2 regions of the Microbacterium jepli genome follow, and region 2 is predicted to be linked to the other one. Evidence: predicted binding sites of a transcription regulator. Region 2 holds the regulator's gene; the other holds the start of a gene.
What was found. Region 2 encodes HspR, which represses chaperone genes until heat shock. Its sites were predicted from a motif close to AAGTTGAGTCNNNNNGACTCAACTT; they were not measured.

Region 1 (9,370 bases), 1.3 Mb from region 2:
TCGTCGCCCGATCCAACCCGCGGGACGGCGACGCCGCGGAGTGAGGCGCCCGGCCGCGACTACCATGGGCAGGTGCCAGCCAGAGGAGGCGACGACGTGGCCGCCGAACCGCCCCCCTTCAGCCCGGTCATCGCCCTGCTGACCGTCGCCGCCGTCTGGGACGCCCGGCTCGAGCACGAGCTGCGCGACCTCGGACTCTCGACGCGGAAGTACGCCCTCCTCGCGCACGTCGAGGCGACGCCGGGCATCTCCTTCAGCGAGCTCGCGCGCCGCTCCCAGATCACGGTGCAGAGCGTCCACACCGCTGCGCGCTCGCTCGCGGAGGCCGGCTTCGTCGTCGATGCGAACGCGCACGCCGGCGCCGCCTCCGACCTGCGCGTCACGCCGGAGGGCATCCGTCTGCTGCGCGAGGCCGACGCCCGCCTCGCCGCGCTGGACGCGACCTTCGGCGGCGGTGCGCCGGCGCTGACGTCCGCGTTGGAGGGCCTTCACGAGCGCCCGTTCGAGGGATCCGCGGCAGCTGAGTGACCCGACGGGTGCGCGTGATCGCGCGAATGGCGCGAAGATGAGTGCGTGACCGCCGTCTCGTTGCTGCCGTCCCGTCCGTCGGCGCCTGCCCGCCCCAAGAAGAAGCACGTCTCCGGAGACCGTCTCTCCGCCGCTCTCATGCTGATCGGCGTCGGTCTGGCCATGCTGTGGGCGAACCTGCCCGGCGACACCTACGAGACGTTCTGGTCGATGCCGGCCGCGTTCTCGATCGGCGGCATGGAGGTCACCTTCACGCTCCACCAAATCGTCAACGACGCGCTGATGACCCTCTTCTTCTTCCTCGTCGGACTCGAGGTCAAGCGCGAACTGACGATCGGCGAGCTGACAGACCGCTCCCGCGCCGCCGTGCCGATCGTCGCCGCGCTGGCGGGACTCGTCATCCCCGCGCTCGTGTTCCTCGCGTTCGCGGGCTCGACGCAAGCCGCGGACGCGTGGGGCGTCGTGATCTCCACCGACACGGCGTTCCTGCTGGGTGCCCTGGCGATCGTCGGTCCAAAGTTCCCCTCGCGGCTGCGGACCTTCCTCCTCACCCTCGCCGTCGTCGACGACATCGGCGCGCTCGTCGTGATCGGCCTGTTCTACAGCGGCGGCCTCAGCATCTGGCCCCTCGCTGCGGCTGTCGCCCTCATGGCGCTGCTGGCCCTCGTGCGCTACCTGCCCGTCGGCCGCGGCTTCGCCTACTCGGTCCTCGCGATCGGGCTGTGGATCGCCGTCGCGCTGGGCGGCATCCACCCCACCCTCGCCGGCGTCGCCGTGGCCCTCCTCATCCCCGTCTTCGCACCGCGGCGCTCGGACGTCGAGCGCACGGCGGAGCTCACCCTCGCCTTCCGCGAATCGCCGAATCCGGCCTACGCGGCCGCGGTCACCCGGAGCCTGCGCGAATCGCTCTCCATCAACGAGCGGATCGACAACGCCTGGCGGCCGTACATCGCCTACGGCGTGCTGCCGCTGTTCGCGCTCGCGAACGCCGGCGTGCACATCGACGGACAGACGCTGATGGATGCTGCGGCCTCGCCGGTCGCATGGGGCATCGTCGTCGGTCTCGTGGTGGGCAAGTTCGTCGGCATCACCGGTGCCACGCTGCTGATGCGCGTGCTGGGCAAGGGGCAGCTCGCGCCCGGTCTGGGGCTGAACCGCGTCGCCGGGGGAGCGGCCCTGTCGGGCATCGGGTTCACGATCGCCCTGTTCATCGTGCCCATCGCCATCGACGACCCGCACACGGCCGACCTCGCGCGGGTGGCCGTGCTCGCGGCATCCGTCATCGCCTTCCTGCTGGGCTGGGCGACCCTGGTGGCGGGCGACCGCATCTGGCCGCCGCAGCCGGTCGGGGCCAAGCTCGTGCGCCCCGTCGACCCCGATCGCGATCACCTCGCGGGACCGCTGGACGCCCGCTACACGATCGTCGAGTATGGCGACTTCGAGTGCCCCTTCTGCAGCCGCGCGACCGGATCGGTCGACGCGGTGCGCGCCCATTTCGGCGACGACATCCTCTGGGTGTGGCGGCACCTTCCGCTCGACGGCCCGCACCCGCACGCGCAGCAGGCGGCGCAGGCAGCGGAGGCGGCGGGTCTCCAGGGCCGGTTCTACGACATGGCGCGCCTCCTGTTCTCGCGACAGAGCGACCTGGAGGTGGACGACCTGTTCGCGTACGCCGGCGAACTCGGTCTCGACGAGGAGCGCTTCGCTGCGGACTTCCGCTCGGCGAAGGTCTTGCGCCGGGTGCAGGACGACCGGCTGGATGCCGAGGTGATGGACCTCAACACCACGCCGACGTTCTTCGTCAACGGCAAGCGCCATGTCGGTCCGTACGACTCCGCGTCGCTGATCCGCATCGTCGAGACGCCGCTCTCGGAGCGTCACGTGAAGTGAGGGATCCGTCGTCCATCCTGCGCCGGGAATAGCCGGGCTGATTCCGCGTTGAAGTTGATACGAACGCGCTCAAGTACGTATCTTGAGTGCATCAGACTCACCTTCTCCCGGGAGACACCAGGAATGCCTGAAGACTTCACCCCCGACAGCGCCGACAACGGCTCGAGCGCTTTCGACGACTTCCTCGCACGCTACATCGAGGGCGAGCGCGCCCGCTCGTCGCGCTCGATCGACCTGAGCCGCTTCCTCAGCGCGCGCACCCAGGCGATCCTGCAGGACGCCGGGCGCTTCGCCCTCGAGCGCGGCCAGGGCGAGCTCGACGCGCTGCACGTGCTGCACGTCATCGTGCAGCACGAGCCGGCCGAAGACGCGGTGCGCCGCGTCGGCGCCGACCCCGCGCAGATCGCCCGCGCCGCGGCCGACCGTCTACCGGCTCCGTCGGCCCCGACCTCGGTCGACGCCGCGGTGATCGCGCCGTCGGTGCAGCGCGCGCTCTTCCACGCGTATCAGGTCGCCCGCGCGTCCGGCTCGACGTACGTCGACCCCGAGCACCTCTTCTTCGCCCTCGTCATCGGCCAGGACGCGCCCGCGGGCCAGGTGCTCGCGCGCGCCGGTGTGACCGCCGAGGCGCTGACCCAGGGCATGCGCGAGGAGGTCACGACCTCCGGCGCTCCGGTGTCCGAGGACGCGGATGCCGCGGCATCCGTCACTCCGATGCTCGACCGCTTCGGCACCGACCTCACCGAGCGCGCGCGCTCCGGCGCCCTCGACCCGGTGATCGGCCGCTCGGACGAGATCGAGCAGACGATCGAGATCCTCAGCCGCCGCACGAAGAACAACCCCGTGCTCGTCGGCGAGGCCGGCGTCGGCAAGACCGCGATCGTCGAGGGCCTCGCCCAGGCGATCGTCGACGGCGCCGTGCCGGAGCAGCTGCGCGACAAGCGCGTCATCTCGCTCGACCTGCCCGCGATGCTCGCCGGCACCCGCTACCGCGGCGACTTCGAGGAGCGCCTCACCCAGACGATGGACGAGGTGGCCGCCGGCGACGGCGCCTACATCGTCTTCATCGACGAGGTGCATACCGTCGTCGGCGCCGGTGGCGGCGGCGAGGGCGCGATGGACGCGGGCAACATCCTCAAGCCGCGCCTCGCGCGCGGGGAGCTGCACCTCGTGGGTGCGACGACGCTCAAGGAGTACCGCACGATCGAGAAGGACCCGGCGCTGGAGCGCCGCTTCCAGCCGGTGCGGGTCGGAGAGCCCTCGATCGAGGACGCCGTGCTGATCCTGCGCGGACTCCGCGGCGCCTACGAGGAGCACCACGCCGTGACCTACACCGACGAGGCGCTGCGCGCCGCCGTCGAGCTCGGCGACCGCTACCTCCCCGACCGCGTGCTGCCCGACAAGGCCATCGACCTCATCGATCAGGCCGGCGCCCGGCTGCGGCTGAAGCTCGGCGTCGCGGTCGACGTGTCGGCGCTGATCGCGCGCCTGGCGGAGCTCGAGGCCGACAAGAACGCCGCCGTCTCGGCGGAGCACTACGAGGACGCCTCGCGCCTGCGGGACGCCATCGCCGAGGTGCAGTCGCGCCTGGACGAGGTCTCGGCGCGCTCGGCCATCTCGACCGATCGTGCGGCCGTGGTCGACGACACCCAGATCGCCGCCGTGATCAGCCGGGCCACCGGCATCCCCGTCAACCGTCTCACCGAGACCGAGCGCGGACGCCTGGCGTCGCTGGAGAGCGAGCTGCACGAGCGGGTCATCGGCCAGGACGAGGCGGTCGCCGCGGTGGCCAAGGCCGTCCGGCGCAACCGCACCGGCATGGGCGACGCCCACCGCCCGGTCGGCTCGTTCCTCTTCCTCGGCCCGACCGGTGTCGGCAAGACCGAGCTGGCGAAGGCCCTGGCCGGATCCCTGTTCGACGACGACACCGCCGTCATCCGCTTCGACATGAGCGAGTTCGGCGAGCGTCACACCGTGTCGCGGCTCGTCGGTGCCCCTCCGGGATACGTCGGGTACGACGAGGCCGGCCAGCTCACCGAGCGCGTACGGCGCAACCCGTACTCGATCGTGCTGTTCGACGAGATCGAGAAGGCGCACCCCGACGTGTTCAACCTGCTGCTGCAGGTGCTCGACGACGGACGCCTCACCGACGGACAGGGGCGGACGGTGGACTTCCGCAACACCGTCGTCGTCATGACCTCGAACATCGGCAGCGAGTTCCTGGCGTCGCGCTCGGGCGCCATCGGCTTCCTCGCCGACGGCGGCGGCCCGACCGGCTTCGGCAGCGAGAAGGATCTGCGCGACCGCGTCATGGGGCGCCTGCGCGAGGCGATGCGGCCGGAGTTCCTCAACCGCATCGACGAGATCGTCACGTTCCGCAAGCTCGACCGCGTGCAGCTCGAGCGCATCGTGCACCTGCTGCTAAAGGCGACGAGCGCGCGGCTGGCCCGCCGCGAGGTGGCGCTGGAGGTCACGGACGCCGCTGCGGCCTGGATCGCCGAGCACGGCTACGAGCCGGAGTACGGCGCACGGCCCCTGCGCCGGCTGATCCAGCGCGAGGTCGACGATCGGATCGCAGAGCTCTTCGTCGACGGCGTGCTCGTCGACGGGGGATCGGTGACGGTGGATGCTGCGGACGGCGCCCTCGTCGTGACCGCCGGGGTGGCGCTGGCCCAGGCCGCCTGACCGGCGCTCAGCCGCGCAGGTCGAGCACCTCGGCCGCGGCGTCGATGAACCTCAGGTAGGCGTCGACGTCGTCGGTCGGGGTGATCGCGCGCAGCACGAGCTCGTCCACGGCCGCGGCGAACGCCTCCACCCCCGCCTTGGTGTCCTCGCCCCGTCGGGGAAGAACCGTGTCGAGCACGTCGATGCCGAGACGCTCGAAGTTCGCCGCGTAGTTCGGGAACCCGGCGTAGCGCGCCGCCTCCGCGTCGCGTCGGCCTTCGGCCCCGGCATCCAGTGACGTCCGGGCGTACAGGATGACCGAGGTGTCCGGGCTGAGCGCCCGCGCTTCGCGCGCCTGATCCGCGGCGGTTTCGGGGGTCAGCCAGTTCAGGAGCACGCCGTCGCCGTGCTCGACCGCGAGCGCACGCATTTTCGGCCCGAGGGCGCCGACGACGACCCGCAGCCCGGCCTCCGCTCGCAGGGCGTCGACGGTCTCCCGCACGGCCCGGAGTGCGCCCTGGCGGAGCTGTCCCGAGCCGACGCCGATCGTCAGCCGCTCGCGAGGGAGGTCGTGCGATGCCACCGCCGCGGCGATGTCGTCGGCCGACCGGCGGTCGACGGCGATGACGCCGGTGGCCAGGCCGATGCGCTCGGTGACCGCGGCCGCTGCGGCGAGCACCGCGAGCGAATCCCCGTCGGCGGTGTCGTTGACCCAGAGCGTGTGGAACCCGGCGCGCTCGGCGGCGGCAGCCACCTGCGCGCCCGCTTCCGGTCCGAGGGATCCGGCGATGCCGAGGGAGAGGAAGCCGCGCATGGTCATGGTTTCGAGTCTGCCGCAGGTGCGGGCCGTGCGGGCGTGCGGGCGTTTCGACTCGCTGCGCTCGCTCAACGGGCGGACAGGTGTCGGCGGGTGTAGGCGTTTCGACGCGCTGCGCTCGCTCGACGGGCGCACAGGTGTCGGCGGGTGTGGGCGTTTCGACTCGCTGCGCTCGCTCAACGGGCGGACAGGTGTCGCCGTGTGCGGGCGTTTCGACTCGCTGCGCTCGCTCAACGGGCGATGGACCGGTCGTTGAGCGAGGAGCGCAGCGACGAGACGAAACGCGGGCGGATGGCAGACTGAGGCGATGAAGCGCTCCCGCAGGCGAACCGTCAGCCCGGTCGACGTGGCCCGGACGACAGCCCGCGTCATGCTGGCCGCCCTGCTGGTCGGCGCGGGCATCTCGCACCTTTCGTGGGGTCGCCGCGGGTACCGGATCGTCGTGCCCGACTGGGCGACGACGCTGCTCCGCACGGACAAGGACGCGATCGTCGTCGCATCCGGCGTCGTCGAAGTCATGCTGGGCGCCGCGCTCGTCGCGCTTCCGCGGGAGCGTCGCACGGTCGGCGCCGCCATCGCGGCGTTCTTCGTGGCGGTCTTCCCCGGCAACGTGCACCAGTGGCGCACGGGCCGGTCCGCACCCCTGCTCGACACCGACCGTCGCCGCTTCGGACGCCTGTTCCTGCAGCCGCTCCTCGTCGCCTGGGCGCTCTGGGTCGGTCGCTGATCGGCCGTCGCCCCGACCCGGCCGAGCGCCGATACGCGGCGGCTGGCAGAGTGGACGGATGCCACGCATCGGAGCCATCTTCACGCCGTCCTTCCCGCCCGAGCGCCTGCGCAGCGCCGCCCTCGCAGCCGAGGCGGCCGGCGTGCCCGAGCTGTGGCTCTGGGAGGACTGCTTCCGCGAGTCCGCATTCGCCGCAGCATCCGCCGTCCTCGCCTGGACCGAGACGCTCAAGGTCGGCATCGGGGTCTCGCCGATGCCGCTGCGCAACGTCGCCCTGCTGGCGATGGAGATCGCGACCGTCGAGCGGATGTTCCCCGGACGGCTGATCCCAGGCGTGGGCCACGGCGTGCTCGACTGGATGGGCCAGGTCGGCGCGAGGGCGCAGTCGCCGCTGACGCTCATGCGCGAATACGTCCCCGCACTCCGGGACCTCCTCGCCGGCGAGGAGCTCACCACCGACGGACGTTACGTGCAGCTCGACGGAGTGAAGCTCGACTGGCCGCCCGTGCAGGCTCCGGCTGTCATCACCGCGGGGGAGGGGCCCAAGACGCTCCGCCTCACCGGCGAGGTCGCCGACGGCACGGTGGTGCCGTCCGGGTGGACGCCGGACCGCATCCGGGAGGCCGTCGCCGTCGTGCAAGAGGGACGGGATGCCGCGGGCCGGGCCGGCGTCCACGAGTTCATCGTCTTCGTCACCGCCGCATTCGGCGCCGGGGCGGCGGAGCGCGTGGCCGCCGACCACGTCGCGTGGAGGAACGCGGCGGATCCGTCGCTGGAGGTGGCCGGGGAGCCCGCGGATGTCGCCCGTGCGATCCAGCCGTTCTACGACGCGGGCGCGACCTCGGTCATCCTGCAGCCCACGGGCGATGAGCCCGACCTGGAGGGGTTCCTCGGCGGCGTCGGCGCCGTGGCCGCACTGCTGACCGCGCGCGACTGACCGACGGGCTCAGCCGGCCCGGGACGACCGCATGGCGCGGGTCTGGGTGAGCGACGCGTCGGCGGCCAGTCGCGCGTAGTCGTCGGATTCGACCGCCACGAGCGCGACACGGCCCTCGGCGTCGTGGTGCGTGCCCCACCCGAGCCGCTTGCCGAGCGGCGAGGAGCGCAGGCAGGGCTGCCCCTTCGAGAAGAAGGCGGCCCGGGCCGCCTCGCGCTCCTCCTCGGGGATGCCGGCACGGCGGGCGTGGGTCTCGAAGACGACGTCGTCGGAGGTGTACCGATAGGGATGGCCCGCGATCAGCTCGTAGTGGAGCTCGGCGATGGTCGGCGGCTCGCGATGCGCGGGCTCGGTCGCGGACTCCGCGGGGCTGTCGGGGGCCACGGCGATGAAGGTGTCGACGTAGTTCGTGGTGTGCACGCTCAGAGGGTAGCGTCCAGCCCCGACATGATGTCGGTGCCCGATGGAAGGATGCGGTCATGCTCCTGGCCGACCTAGCCGCGCTCACCGACGAGGTGTCCGGCCTCTCCACCCGCACCGGGAAGGTGGCCGCACTCGCGACGACGCTTCGCGCGCTCGAGCCCGACGAGATCATCCCGGCCGTCGGCTACCTCATCGCCAGTCCGCGACAGGGGAGGGTCGGCGTCGGCTGGCGCGGGCTCTCGACACTGGCTCCGCGGCACGCCGCCGAGCCGACGCTGGGCATCATCGACGTCGACGCCGCCCTCGACCGGCTGGTCGCGGCATCCGGAAGCGGCTCCGCCGCGGTCCGCACGACGACGCTCACCGATCTCGCCGAGCGCGCGACGGCGGCCGAGTGGGACTTCCTCTCGCGCGTGCTGATCGGCGAGCTCCGCACCGGGGCGCTCGAGGGAGTGCTCCTCGACGCCATCGCGTCGGCCTCTGCTCGTCCGGCAGCGGCTGTCCGCCGCGCCGCGATGCTGTCGGGCGATCTGGGCGCGACCGCCGTCATCGCCCTGACCGGCACCGAGGGCGACCTCGACGCGGTGAGCCTGCAGGTGGGGAGGGCGGTGCTGCCCATGCTGGCCTCCACCGCCGCGACGCCGACCGAGGCGATCGGCATCACGGGCACGGCATCGGTGGAGTACAAGCTCGACGGCGCCCGCGTGCAGGTGCACCGCGACGGCGACGACGTGCGCGTCTTCACACGCACCCTGGCCGATGTCACCCACCGGGTGCCCGAGATCGTCGAGGCCGTGCGCGCCCTGCCCGCGCGACGGCTGATCCTCGACGGCGAGACGCTGTCGCTCGACGAAGACGGAGCGCCGCGTCCGTTCCAGGACACGATGGCCCGGTTCGGCTCCGAGACGGCGCGGGAGGTGGCGCTGCGGCCGTGGTTCTTCGACATCCTGCATGTCGACGACCGCGACCTCATCGACGAGCCGCTCTCGGTGCGTCGCGCGGAGCTCGACCGCGTCGTCGGCGACCTGCGCGTGCCGGGCATCATCACCGCCGACGCGGAGGCCGCGGAGCAGCTGTCGCGCGACGCCCTCGCCGCCGGTCACGAGGGCGTGATGGTGAAAGCGCTCGACGCCCCCTACGCCGCGGGTCGGCGCGGGAAGAGCTGGGTCAAGGTCAAACCGGTGCACACGTTCGACCTCGTGGTGCTCGCGGCCGAGTGGGGCTCGGGGCGGCGTCGCGGATGGCTCTCGAACATCCACCTCGGCGCGCGCGACGAGACGGGGGAGTTCGGCGACGAGGGCGGTCTCGTAATGGTCGGGAAGACCTTCAAGGGGCTGACCGACGACCTGCTGCGGTGGCAGACCGAGCGCTTCGCCGAGCTCGA
Region 2 (9,370 bases):
CGGTGAAGCGGCCGTGGTTGCGGTGACCGTCGCTCGGGGCCATCACGTGCACGTCGTGGCCGCGGGCGACCAGGCCCGCGGCGAGGCGCTCGGCGAAGCGGGCCGCGCCGTTGACGTGGGGCAGGAAGGTGTCGGCGCCGATCAGGACGCGCAGGGGCCGACGGTCGTCGGCGGGTCGCGCGTCGGGGGCGGGCGTCGCGGGGGTGCTCACGGGCTGCTGATGCCTATCTCTGCGGCGGGAACGGGGTCGCACGAGGTGCTGCATTCGCACCCCGACTCTACCCGAGGGCTCCGGTGGTCCCCGGTGGACGGGCCGTCGCGGCATCCATCCGCCTCCCTGCGACCGCCCCGTACGCTGGTGGCATGCCCCGACTCCAGGCCGACGCCGATCCGGGCCGGTGGGTTCCGGTCACCGACTCCCTCGGCCTGCGCGGGCGTCGTCACCGCAAGAAGGCGATCCGGATGCTGCTGGGTCAGGCCGGCCTCGCCGTCGGGGCCGAGGGGCGTCCGGGTGGGGGCGTGGCGGCCTGGGCGATGAGCCAGGCGGCGCCGTTCCTCATGCGCCGGGCGGCGGGCCGCGTGCTCGCCTGGGTGTGGAAGTCCGACCCCGACCTGCTCGTCGTTGTCGCCCAGCTCCAGGTCGCGACGCCGCAGCTGCGCACGGCGCGGGCGATGATGCCCATGGAGTACGACGACACCGAGAACTTCCGCGGAACCTACCTCGGCGTGGGCGAGAAGCTCGCGATGCCGCTGCCGTCGGAGCCGCGCACCCCGCCGTTCGCCACCTACACCTGGGACACTGGCACCCACTTCGTCACCGTGACGGCTGTGTGCTCCGACCGGGAGCGCTTCGGCACCGTGATCGGCGACGTCGACGCCCTTGCGCGCACCCTGCGGGTCGTCGATGACCTCGCCGTCGGCGAGTCGGCCACCGTGCTGCGCCTCGATCCCGCGTGACCGAGCTCCTCGCGCTGCCGTCGGCGCTCGGCGTCGCGCTGACCCCGATGGCGCTGGTCGCCCTCGTCCTGTTGCTGCGGAGTCGCCGCGCGCCAGGCGCCGTCAGCGGATTCCTCTTCGGCTGGACGCTCGGCGTCGTCATCGTGCTGGCCGTGGTGGGCTTCTTCGCGGTCGTGCTCCCAACCGATCGGGATGCTGCGGCCTCCGCCCGCGGCATCCTCCATCTCGTCGCGGGCGCGCTGCTCCTGCTCCTTGCGCTGCGCGCGTGGTGGACACGGCCCCGGGACGCCGACGAGCCCGAGCTTCCTATCTGGCTCCGCGGCGCGGACGATGCGACGTTCGGGCTGGGCTTCGCGCTCGGCTTCTTCCAGTCGGCGCTGAATCCGAAGAATCTGCTGCTGCTGATCGCCGCCGGGCTCGCGATCGCCGCCGACCCCGACCGGCCCATCGGTCCGCTGCTGGTGCTCGTGGGGCTGTTCGCGGTCGTCGCGTCGCTCGCCCTGGTGGTGGTGTCGGTGATCCGCGCGGGGCGGCGCGAGCGGCTGCAGGTGTGGCTGATGACGCGCGGATGGGTCGTCACGGCGGCGGTGTCGGCGATCGCGGGTGTCGTGCTGGTGGCGCCCGGGCTCGCACGCGTCTGACGGGCGTTTCGACTCGCTCCGCTCGCTCAACGGGCGGGTGGACGGGCCGGCGAAACGACGAGGGGCGGATGCCGCAGCATCCGCCCCTCCTCTGTTCGTGTCAGTTCGCGGACGGTGCGACACCGGTGGCGCCGGCGATCGCGGCCTCGGTCGCCGTGTCGGGCGAGGACGCAGGCGACGTCGCGGGCGCGGCGCCGTCGGTGTCGAGGTCGTGCGCGGCCTGCTCGAACTGCGACTGGTAGAGCCGCCAGTAGGCACCCTGCGCCGCGATGAGCTCGGTGTGCGAGCCCTTCTCCACGATGTCGCCGTGCTCCATCACGAGGATGAGGTCGGCGTCGCGGATGGTGGACAGACGGTGCGCGATGACGAACGACGTGCGTCCCTCGCGGAGCGCCGCCATCGCGTGCTGCAGCAGCAGCTCGGTGCGGGTGTCGACCGACGAGGTGGCCTCGTCGAGGATCAGCACCGACGGCTGCGCCACGAACGCGCGCGCGATCGTGATGAGCTGCTTCTCGCCCGCCGAGACGTTCGACGCGTCTTCGTCGAGAACGGTGTCGTAGCCCTCCGGGAGGGAGTGCACGAACTTGTCGACGCGGGTGGCGACGGCGGCCTCGACGATCTCCTCATCGGTCGCGCTCTCGCGGCCGTAGCGGATGTTGTCGCGGATCGTGCCGGCGAACAGCCACGGGTCCTGCAGCACCATGCCGGTGCGCGAGCGCACGTCGTCGCGGGTGAGCTCGGCGATGTCCTGCCCGTCGAGCAGGATGCGACCGCCGTCGAGCTCGTAGAACCGCATGATGAGGTTCACCAGCGTCGTCTTGCCCGCGCCGGTCGGGCCCACGATGGCGACGGTCTGCCCGGGCTCGACGCGGAAGGACAGGTCGGTGATGAGCGGGCGCTCGGGTGTGTACGAGAAGCGGACGTTCTCGAACTCGATGACGCCCTCGCCGTGCGCGGGATGCGGGGCATCCACGGCATCCGGCTCCTGCTCCTCGGCGTCGAGCAGCTCGAAGACGCGCTCCGCCGATGCGGTGCCGGACTGCACGACCGCGGCCATGCCGCCCAGCTGCGACAGCGGCTGGGTGAACTGCTGCGAGTACTGGATGAAGGCCTGCACGTCGCCGAGGCGGAGCGTGCCGCTCGCGACCTGCAGGGCACCCAGGACGGCGATGCCGACGTAGGTGAGGTTTCCGATGAACATCATGCCCGGCATGATCATGCCGGAGAGGAACTGCGCCTTGAAGCTCGCTTCGTAGAGCTCCTCGTTCTCGGCCTCGAACTTCTTCCGCGAGTCCTCCTCGCGGCCGAAGACCTTGACGAGGGCGTGTCCGGAGAAGGACTCCTCGACGCGGGCGTTCAGGCGCCCGACCTTGCGCCACTGGATGCCGAAGGCCTTCTGCGACTGCGGTCCGATCACGCCGAAGATGACGGCCATCAGCGGGAGCGAGATGAGCGCGACGATCGCGAGCTGCCAGGAGATCGAGAACATCATGATGAGCACGCCGACGACCGTCAGCACCGAGGTCACCACCGACGACAGCGACTGCTGCATCGTCTGGGTGATGTTGTCGATGTCGTTCGTGACACGCGAGATGAGCTCGCCGCGCTGGACCTTGTCGAAGTAGGCCAGCGGGAGGCGGTTGATCTTCGCCTCGACCTGCTCGCGCAGGCTCCACATCGCGCGCACCATGATCACGTTGATGACGTAGCCCTGGATCCAGCTGAGGAACGCCGACGCCACGTAGATCGCGAGAACGGCCACGACCACCATGCGCAGGCGGTCGAAGTCGACGCCTGCACCCACCTGGAAGTCGCTGAAGCCGCTGACGACGTTCGCGAAGTCGCCCTGGCCGGCCGACTGGAGTGCGGAGACGACGTCGGCCTGCGACGTGCCGGCCGGGAACTGGTCGCCCAGGGTGCGGGAGATGACGCCCTCGAAGATGATGTTCGTCGCCTCGCCGAGCACCTTCGGCGCGATGACCGAGAGGAAGACGCCGATCGCTCCGAGGATGGAGACGAACACGAAGGCGGCGGCATGCGGCTTCAGCAGGCCGACCAGACGGCCGAAGCTCTTGCCGAAGTTGTCGGCCTTTCCGGGCTTGACGCTGTCCCAGTCGCCCGACGTCTGCCGAGCCTGCTCGGCGAGCTCGAGCTCGAGGCGCTCCTCCTCGGTCAGTGCGTCGGCGGCGCTCATGCCTCCACCCCCAGCTGCGACTGCACGATCTCGCGGTAGGTCTCGCTGTCCTTCAACAGCTCCTCGTGCGTGCCGAGTCCCACCATGCGGCCGTCCTCCAGCACGACGATGCGATCGGCCTCCGTGATCGTCGACACGCGCTGCGCGACGACGATCTTGGTCGTGTCGGGCAGTTCGCGCCAGAGCGCCTGCCGGAGTCTGGCGTCGGTCGTGAGGTCGAGCGCCGAGAACGAGTCGTCGAAGATCAGGATGTCGGGCTGGTGCACGATGGCCCGGGCGATGGCCAGGCGCTGACGCTGTCCGCCGGAGACGTTCGTGCCGCCCTGCGCGATCGCCGCGTCGAGCTGCTTGTCCATCTTCTCCACGAAGTCCCGGCCCTGGGCGATCTCCAGCGCCGCCCACAGCTCCTCGTCGGTGGCGTCCTCGCGCCCGAACCGCAGGTTCGATGCGATCGTGCCGCTGAACAGGAAGGGGCGCTGGGGCACCAGGCCGATCCTCTTCCACAGGTGATCAAGATCGGCCTGGCGCACATCGACACCGCCGACGCGGACCTCTCCGCCCGTGACGTCGAAGAGCCGGGGCAGCAGGGAGACGAGCGTCGTCTTGCCCGCGCCCGTGGAGCCCACGATGGCGACCGTCTCACCGCGGGCCGCGCCGAAGCTGATGCCCTTGATGACGGGGGACTCGGCGCCCGGGTAGGTGAACTCGACGCTGTCGAACTGCACGGTGCCCGGCTCGCTGAAGACGCTGACCGGGTTCTCGGGGCGCGTGAGGGTCGACTCGCTGGCCAGCACCTCGCCGATGCGCTCGGCCGACACGGCCGCGCGCGGGATCATGATCGTCATGAAGGTCGCCATGAGCACGCCCATCAGGATCTGACCCACGTACTGCATGAAGGCGAACAGCGTGCCGATCTCGACACCGCCCTGGTCGACCTGGATGCCGCCGAACCAGATGACGCCCACGACCGTGACGTTGAGCACCAGCATGGCGACGGGGAACATCAGCACGAAGAGAGATCCGACCTTGCGCCCGACGACCATGATGTCGGTGTTGGCGCCACGGAAGCGCTCCTCCTCGATGTCTTCACGGACGAAGGCGCGCACCACGCGGACACCCGTGAGCTGCTCGCGCAGCACGCGGTTGACGGCGTCGAGCTTGACCTGGAAGCTGCGGAACAGCGGCACCATCCGGCTGATGATGAGCGCGACGATGATCAGGAGCAGCGGCACGGCGACGCCGATCAGCCAGCTGAGCCCGACGTCCTGCTGCAGCGCCATGACGATGCCGCCGATGGCCAGCAGCGGAGCGCTGACGAGCATGGTGGCGCCCATCATGGCGAGCATCTGCACCTGCTGGACGTCGTTCGTGTTGCGCGTGATCAGCGACCCGGGGCCGAACTTCGAGACCTCGCGCTCGGAGAACCCGCTCACCTTCTCGTAGACGTCGAGCCGGATGTCGCGGCCGACGCTCATCGCCGCGCGCGCGGCGAAGTAGGTGGCCACGACCGAGGCGATGATCTGCCCGAGCGAGATCGCGAGCATGAACGACCCGGTCGTCCAGATGAAGTTCGTGTCGCCGGTCGCGACGCCCTTGTCGATGATGTCGGCGTTCAGCCGGGGCAGGAACAGCGACGCGATGGCGGCGACGAACTGGAACAGCAGAACGCCGGCGAGCAGCGCGCGATACCGGGACAGATAGCGGATGAGGAGTTTTGCGAGCACGAGCGTCTCCGATGGATGTCGAGGCTCCACGAAGACCGGGATGCCGCGAACGGCGGTCGATGGGAGCGGATTCAGGCTAGACCGAACCCCGGACACACCGCCAACGCCCGGCCTACGCCCTCAGCGGACGCCTCACCGCACACGGTCGGTTTCTCACCGACCGGATGCTGCGGCCCACTCCTTCCGGCGCGCCGCGGTGGTGCGCAGCATCCAGGAGTCCACCACCAGCTCGCGGAGCCGGTCGACGTCGATGTCGTCGAGCCGCACGAGTACGGCGGGATAGCCCGCGAAGTGCGGGGTGTCGAAGGCGACGTCGTCGTAGGCGGCGAGCACCTGGGCCTTGCCCTCCATGCCGTCGACGCGGACGCCGACCACGGTGCCGTCGGGCCAGGTGCGTCCGAGCTCGGCCAGCTGCGCATGATCGGTCTGCGACGCCGGCCGCTCCCACACGTACATGCCCTTCGACGCGCGCCAGGCGCGTCCGCCGCGGTGTCCCTCGACACCGTCTTCGGAGTCGGGCAGGTCGCGCGCGATGGCGTCGATGTCGCTGAAGTCGGCCATGCGGTCAGTGTGCCCGTCGCCGGGCGCGACCACCACCCCGCCGACGCAGACCCGCCGTCCGGCTCAGCGAACGCCCTCGCGCACCTCGGCGGCGGTGTCGACTTCGGTCTGGGGCGGGGCGTTGCGCAGACTCAGTCCGGTCGCCACCGCGACGACGGCCGCAACGATCCCGATCACGTGCACTTGTCCAGTCCCGGTGATGGGCGCCGTCCTCCCCCGTCCGGCGACGGCCAGACTCCGGCGCAGCCTGACGGGCCGACGGCGCGCGCCGCGGCATCCGAATCAGCACCGCGAGAAGTCGCAACACGCCGCGCGATCGGTGCGCGACACGGCGTGTTGCGACGTCTCGCGGGTCGAAGAGGCCGCGCAGAGGCATGCAACCGGAACGACGGCCGGTGCGCGCCGCGCAGCGACACGCGGCCGACGCGGGTCACACGGGCGGGGCGAAGCCGGAGCGGGCCGCATGGGCCCGCGAGGGCTTCGGTCAGTCCTCGACCTCGGCGTCGTCGGGGTCGAGCTCGCGGCGCGGGCGCCACAGCACGACCTCGGTCGCTCGACGCACGCGGGCGCCGTGCCGCAGCGGCACGGCGGGGCCGACGCTTCCGGCGGCGAACACGCGGGCGCCGGGGCGGGAGGCACGCTCGATCTGAAGCTGCCGCTCGAGGTCGCTGACGCGACGGCTGAGGGCGTGCACCTGCTCCTCGAGCTCGATCACGCGCGCGATCGCGGGGAGGCTCATCCCATCGGCGGACAACCGGGCGACCTCGCGCAGCTGCTGCACGTGGCGCAGGGAGTACCGGCGCGATCCGCCCTGCGTGCGCGCCGGCACCACGAGGCCGAGCCGGTCGTACTGGCGCAGCGTCTGCGGGTGCATCCCGGCGAGCTCGGCCGCCCCGGCGATCGCGAAAATCGGCGAGTTCTCGTCGAGGTCGTCGGTCATGCCACCCGCTCCTGCCCGCATCATCGGCTCAGCCGCGCGCCTTCGACATCAGGTCGGCGCGGGGACTCTCGGTCGGCTCGAGCTCGCGGAACCTCTCGAGCGCGGCGCGCGCCTCGTCGTCCAAGTGCGACGGCACGGCGACCTGCACCTCGGCGAGGAGGTCGCCGAGTCCCTTCGACGTCTGCACGCCGCGGCCCTTCACGCGCAGCACGCGGCCCGACGGGGTGCCGGGGGCGACGCGCAGCTTGACGGGATCGCCGCCCAGCGTCGGCACCTCGATGGTCGCGCCCAGCGCGGCCTCGGTGAACGACACCGGCACGACGACTCGCAGATTCAGGCCGTCACGTGTGAAGACCGGGTGCGGCCGCACGGCGATCTGCACGACGATGTCGCCGGTCTCACCGCCGTCCGGCGACGGACGGCCGCGGCCGCGCAGACGGATCTTCTGCCCGTCGGAGACGCCGGCGGGGATCTTCACCTTGAACGGGTTGCCGTCCTCGCCCTGCAGCGAGATCGTGTCGCCCTTGGTCGCGGTGATGAAGTCGATCGTCGTCCGCGCGGTGACGTCGGCGCCGCGCGTCGGACCGCCGAAGCCGCGGAAGCCGCCGCTCGTCTGGCCGAAGCCGCCGGAGCCGAAGCGCCCGCCCTGGTTGAACATCGAGAAGATGTCGTCGAAGTCCTCGGCCGTCTGCGCGCGGGGGTTGCCGCGGCTCTGGCCGAACCGGCTGAACACGTCCTCGAAGCCGCCGCCGTTCTGGCCGCCGGCCTGGAAGCGCGCCCCGGAGCCCATGGCCCGGATCTGGTCGTACTCCGCCCGCTGCTCCGTGTCGGACAGCACGGCGTACGCCTCGCTGATCTCCTTGAAGGTCGCCTCGGCCGCAGCATCCCCCTGATTGGAATCCGGGTGATACTTGCGCGCCAGTTTGCGGTACGTCTTCTTGAGGTCGGCCTCGCTGACGTCCTTGGACACCCCGAGGACCTTGTAGAAGTCCTTGTCGAACCAGTCCTGACTGGCCATGCGTCTCCTTCTGAGGCGTTAGTCGGCAGGAACGGCGACGACGACCTTCGCCGGACGCAGCTCGATGGAGCCCAGGCGGTACCCGGTCTCCACGACCTCGAGGACGGTGGACTCGGTGGCTCCGGGTGTCGGCACCTGGAAGATCGCCTCGTGCTGCTGCGGGTCGAACACCTCGCCCGCGGCGCCGTAGGACTCCACGCCGAGCTTCTCGGCCACGGCGCGCACCTTCTCCGCGATGGCGGCGAAGGGCGAGCCCTCGGTCAGGTCGCCGTGCTTCTCGGCACGGCTGAGGTCGTCGAGCACCGGCAGCAGCGCGGTGGCCGCACGCCCCTGGGCGCGCTCCACCTCGATCTGCCGCTGCTCCTCGGTGCGCCGGCGGTAGTTGGCGTACTCGGCGGTCAGGCGCTTCAGGTCGATCAGGAGACTGTCGTCCCCCGACCCGGAGGCGCCCGCGGCGTCAGCGGCCGCAGCATCCCCCGTCTGCTCGGCACCCAGGATGTCGTCGACCGTCAGCGGCTCCTGAGCCCCACCCGCGGCGGGGCCGGCGGAGTCATCCGCCGGCCCGTTCACGGAATCAGGGCCCTCGTCGCCGATCGGCGCGTCGCGGTCCTTCTTGCTCATGGGAGTCGTCCTACTTCTTCTCGTCCTCGTCGTCGACGACCTCGGCGTCGATCACGTCCTCCTCGGGGTTCGGCGTCTCGCCGTTCCCGGGCTGACCGACGTTCGGGTCGGCCTGCTCGCCCTGGGCCTGCGAGGAGGCGTAGATCGCCTCGCCCAGCTTGCCCTGGCTGGCGTTGAGCTTGTCGAACGCGGTCTTCACCGCGTCGTCGTCATCGCCGGCGAGCGCCGTCTTCAGCGCGTCGACGTCGCCCTGCACCTCGGTCTTGACGTCCTCGGGCAGCTTGTCGTCGTTGTCCTTGATCAGCTTGTCGATCGAGTAGGACAGCGTCTCGGCCTGGTTGCGGGTCTCGGCGGACTCGCGGCGCTTCTTGTCCTCCGCCGCGTGCTCCTCGGCCTCGCGCACCATGCGCTCGATGTCATCCTTCGGCAGCGACGAGCCGCCGGTGATGGTCATCGACTGCTCCTTGCCGGTGCCCTTGTCCTTCGCGGACACGTGCACGATGCCGTTGGCGTCGATGTCGAAGGTGACCTCGACCTGCGGGATGCCACGGGGGGCCGGGGCGATGCCGGTGAGCTCGAACGTTCCCAGCGGCTTGTTGTCGCGGGTGAAGTCGCGCTCGCCCTGGAAGACCTGGATCGCCACGGACGGCTGGTTGTCGTCGGCCGTGGTGAAGGTCTCGCTGCGCTTGGTCGGGATGGCCGTGTTGCGCTCGA

Region 1: ABC304_RS10635 (ATP-dependent Clp protease ATP-binding subunit) is a predicted target of HspR. The motif match lies at 2,498-2,522, and genes of this name have one in related genera.

Annotation. Positions count from the first base shown of each region.
Region 1 covers NZ_JBDFLW010000005.1:1,357,692-1,367,061, forward strand. Annotated here, with positions in the region: gene ABC304_RS10620 (cupin domain-containing protein) at 1-44, shown strand, start outside; gene ABC304_RS10625 (MarR family winged helix-turn-helix transcriptional regulator) at 73-528, shown strand; gene nhaA (Na+/H+ antiporter NhaA) at 574-2,418, shown strand; gene ABC304_RS10635 (ATP-dependent Clp protease ATP-binding subunit) at 2,542-5,103, shown strand; gene ABC304_RS10640 (LLM class flavin-dependent oxidoreductase) at 5,111-5,902, opposite strand; gene ABC304_RS10645 (DoxX family protein) at 6,207-6,626, shown strand; gene ABC304_RS10650 (LLM class flavin-dependent oxidoreductase) at 6,685-7,563, shown strand; gene ABC304_RS10655 (DUF6157 family protein) at 7,573-7,983, opposite strand; gene ABC304_RS10660 (ATP-dependent DNA ligase) at 8,043-9,370, shown strand, end outside.
Region 2 covers NZ_JBDFLW010000005.1:69,611-78,980, reverse strand. Annotated here, with positions in the region: gene ABC304_RS04665 (glycosyltransferase) at 1-211, opposite strand, end outside; gene ABC304_RS04660 (hypothetical protein) at 364-957, shown strand; gene ABC304_RS04655 (GAP family protein) at 954-1,598, shown strand; gene ABC304_RS04650 (ABC transporter ATP-binding protein) at 1,699-3,792, opposite strand; gene ABC304_RS04645 (ABC transporter ATP-binding protein) at 3,789-5,516, opposite strand; gene ABC304_RS04640 (hypothetical protein) at 5,670-6,077, opposite strand; gene ABC304_RS04635 (heat shock protein transcriptional repressor HspR) at 6,562-7,017, opposite strand; gene ABC304_RS04630 (DnaJ C-terminal domain-containing protein) at 7,046-8,035, opposite strand; gene ABC304_RS04625 (nucleotide exchange factor GrpE) at 8,054-8,656, opposite strand; gene dnaK (molecular chaperone DnaK) at 8,667-9,370, opposite strand, start outside.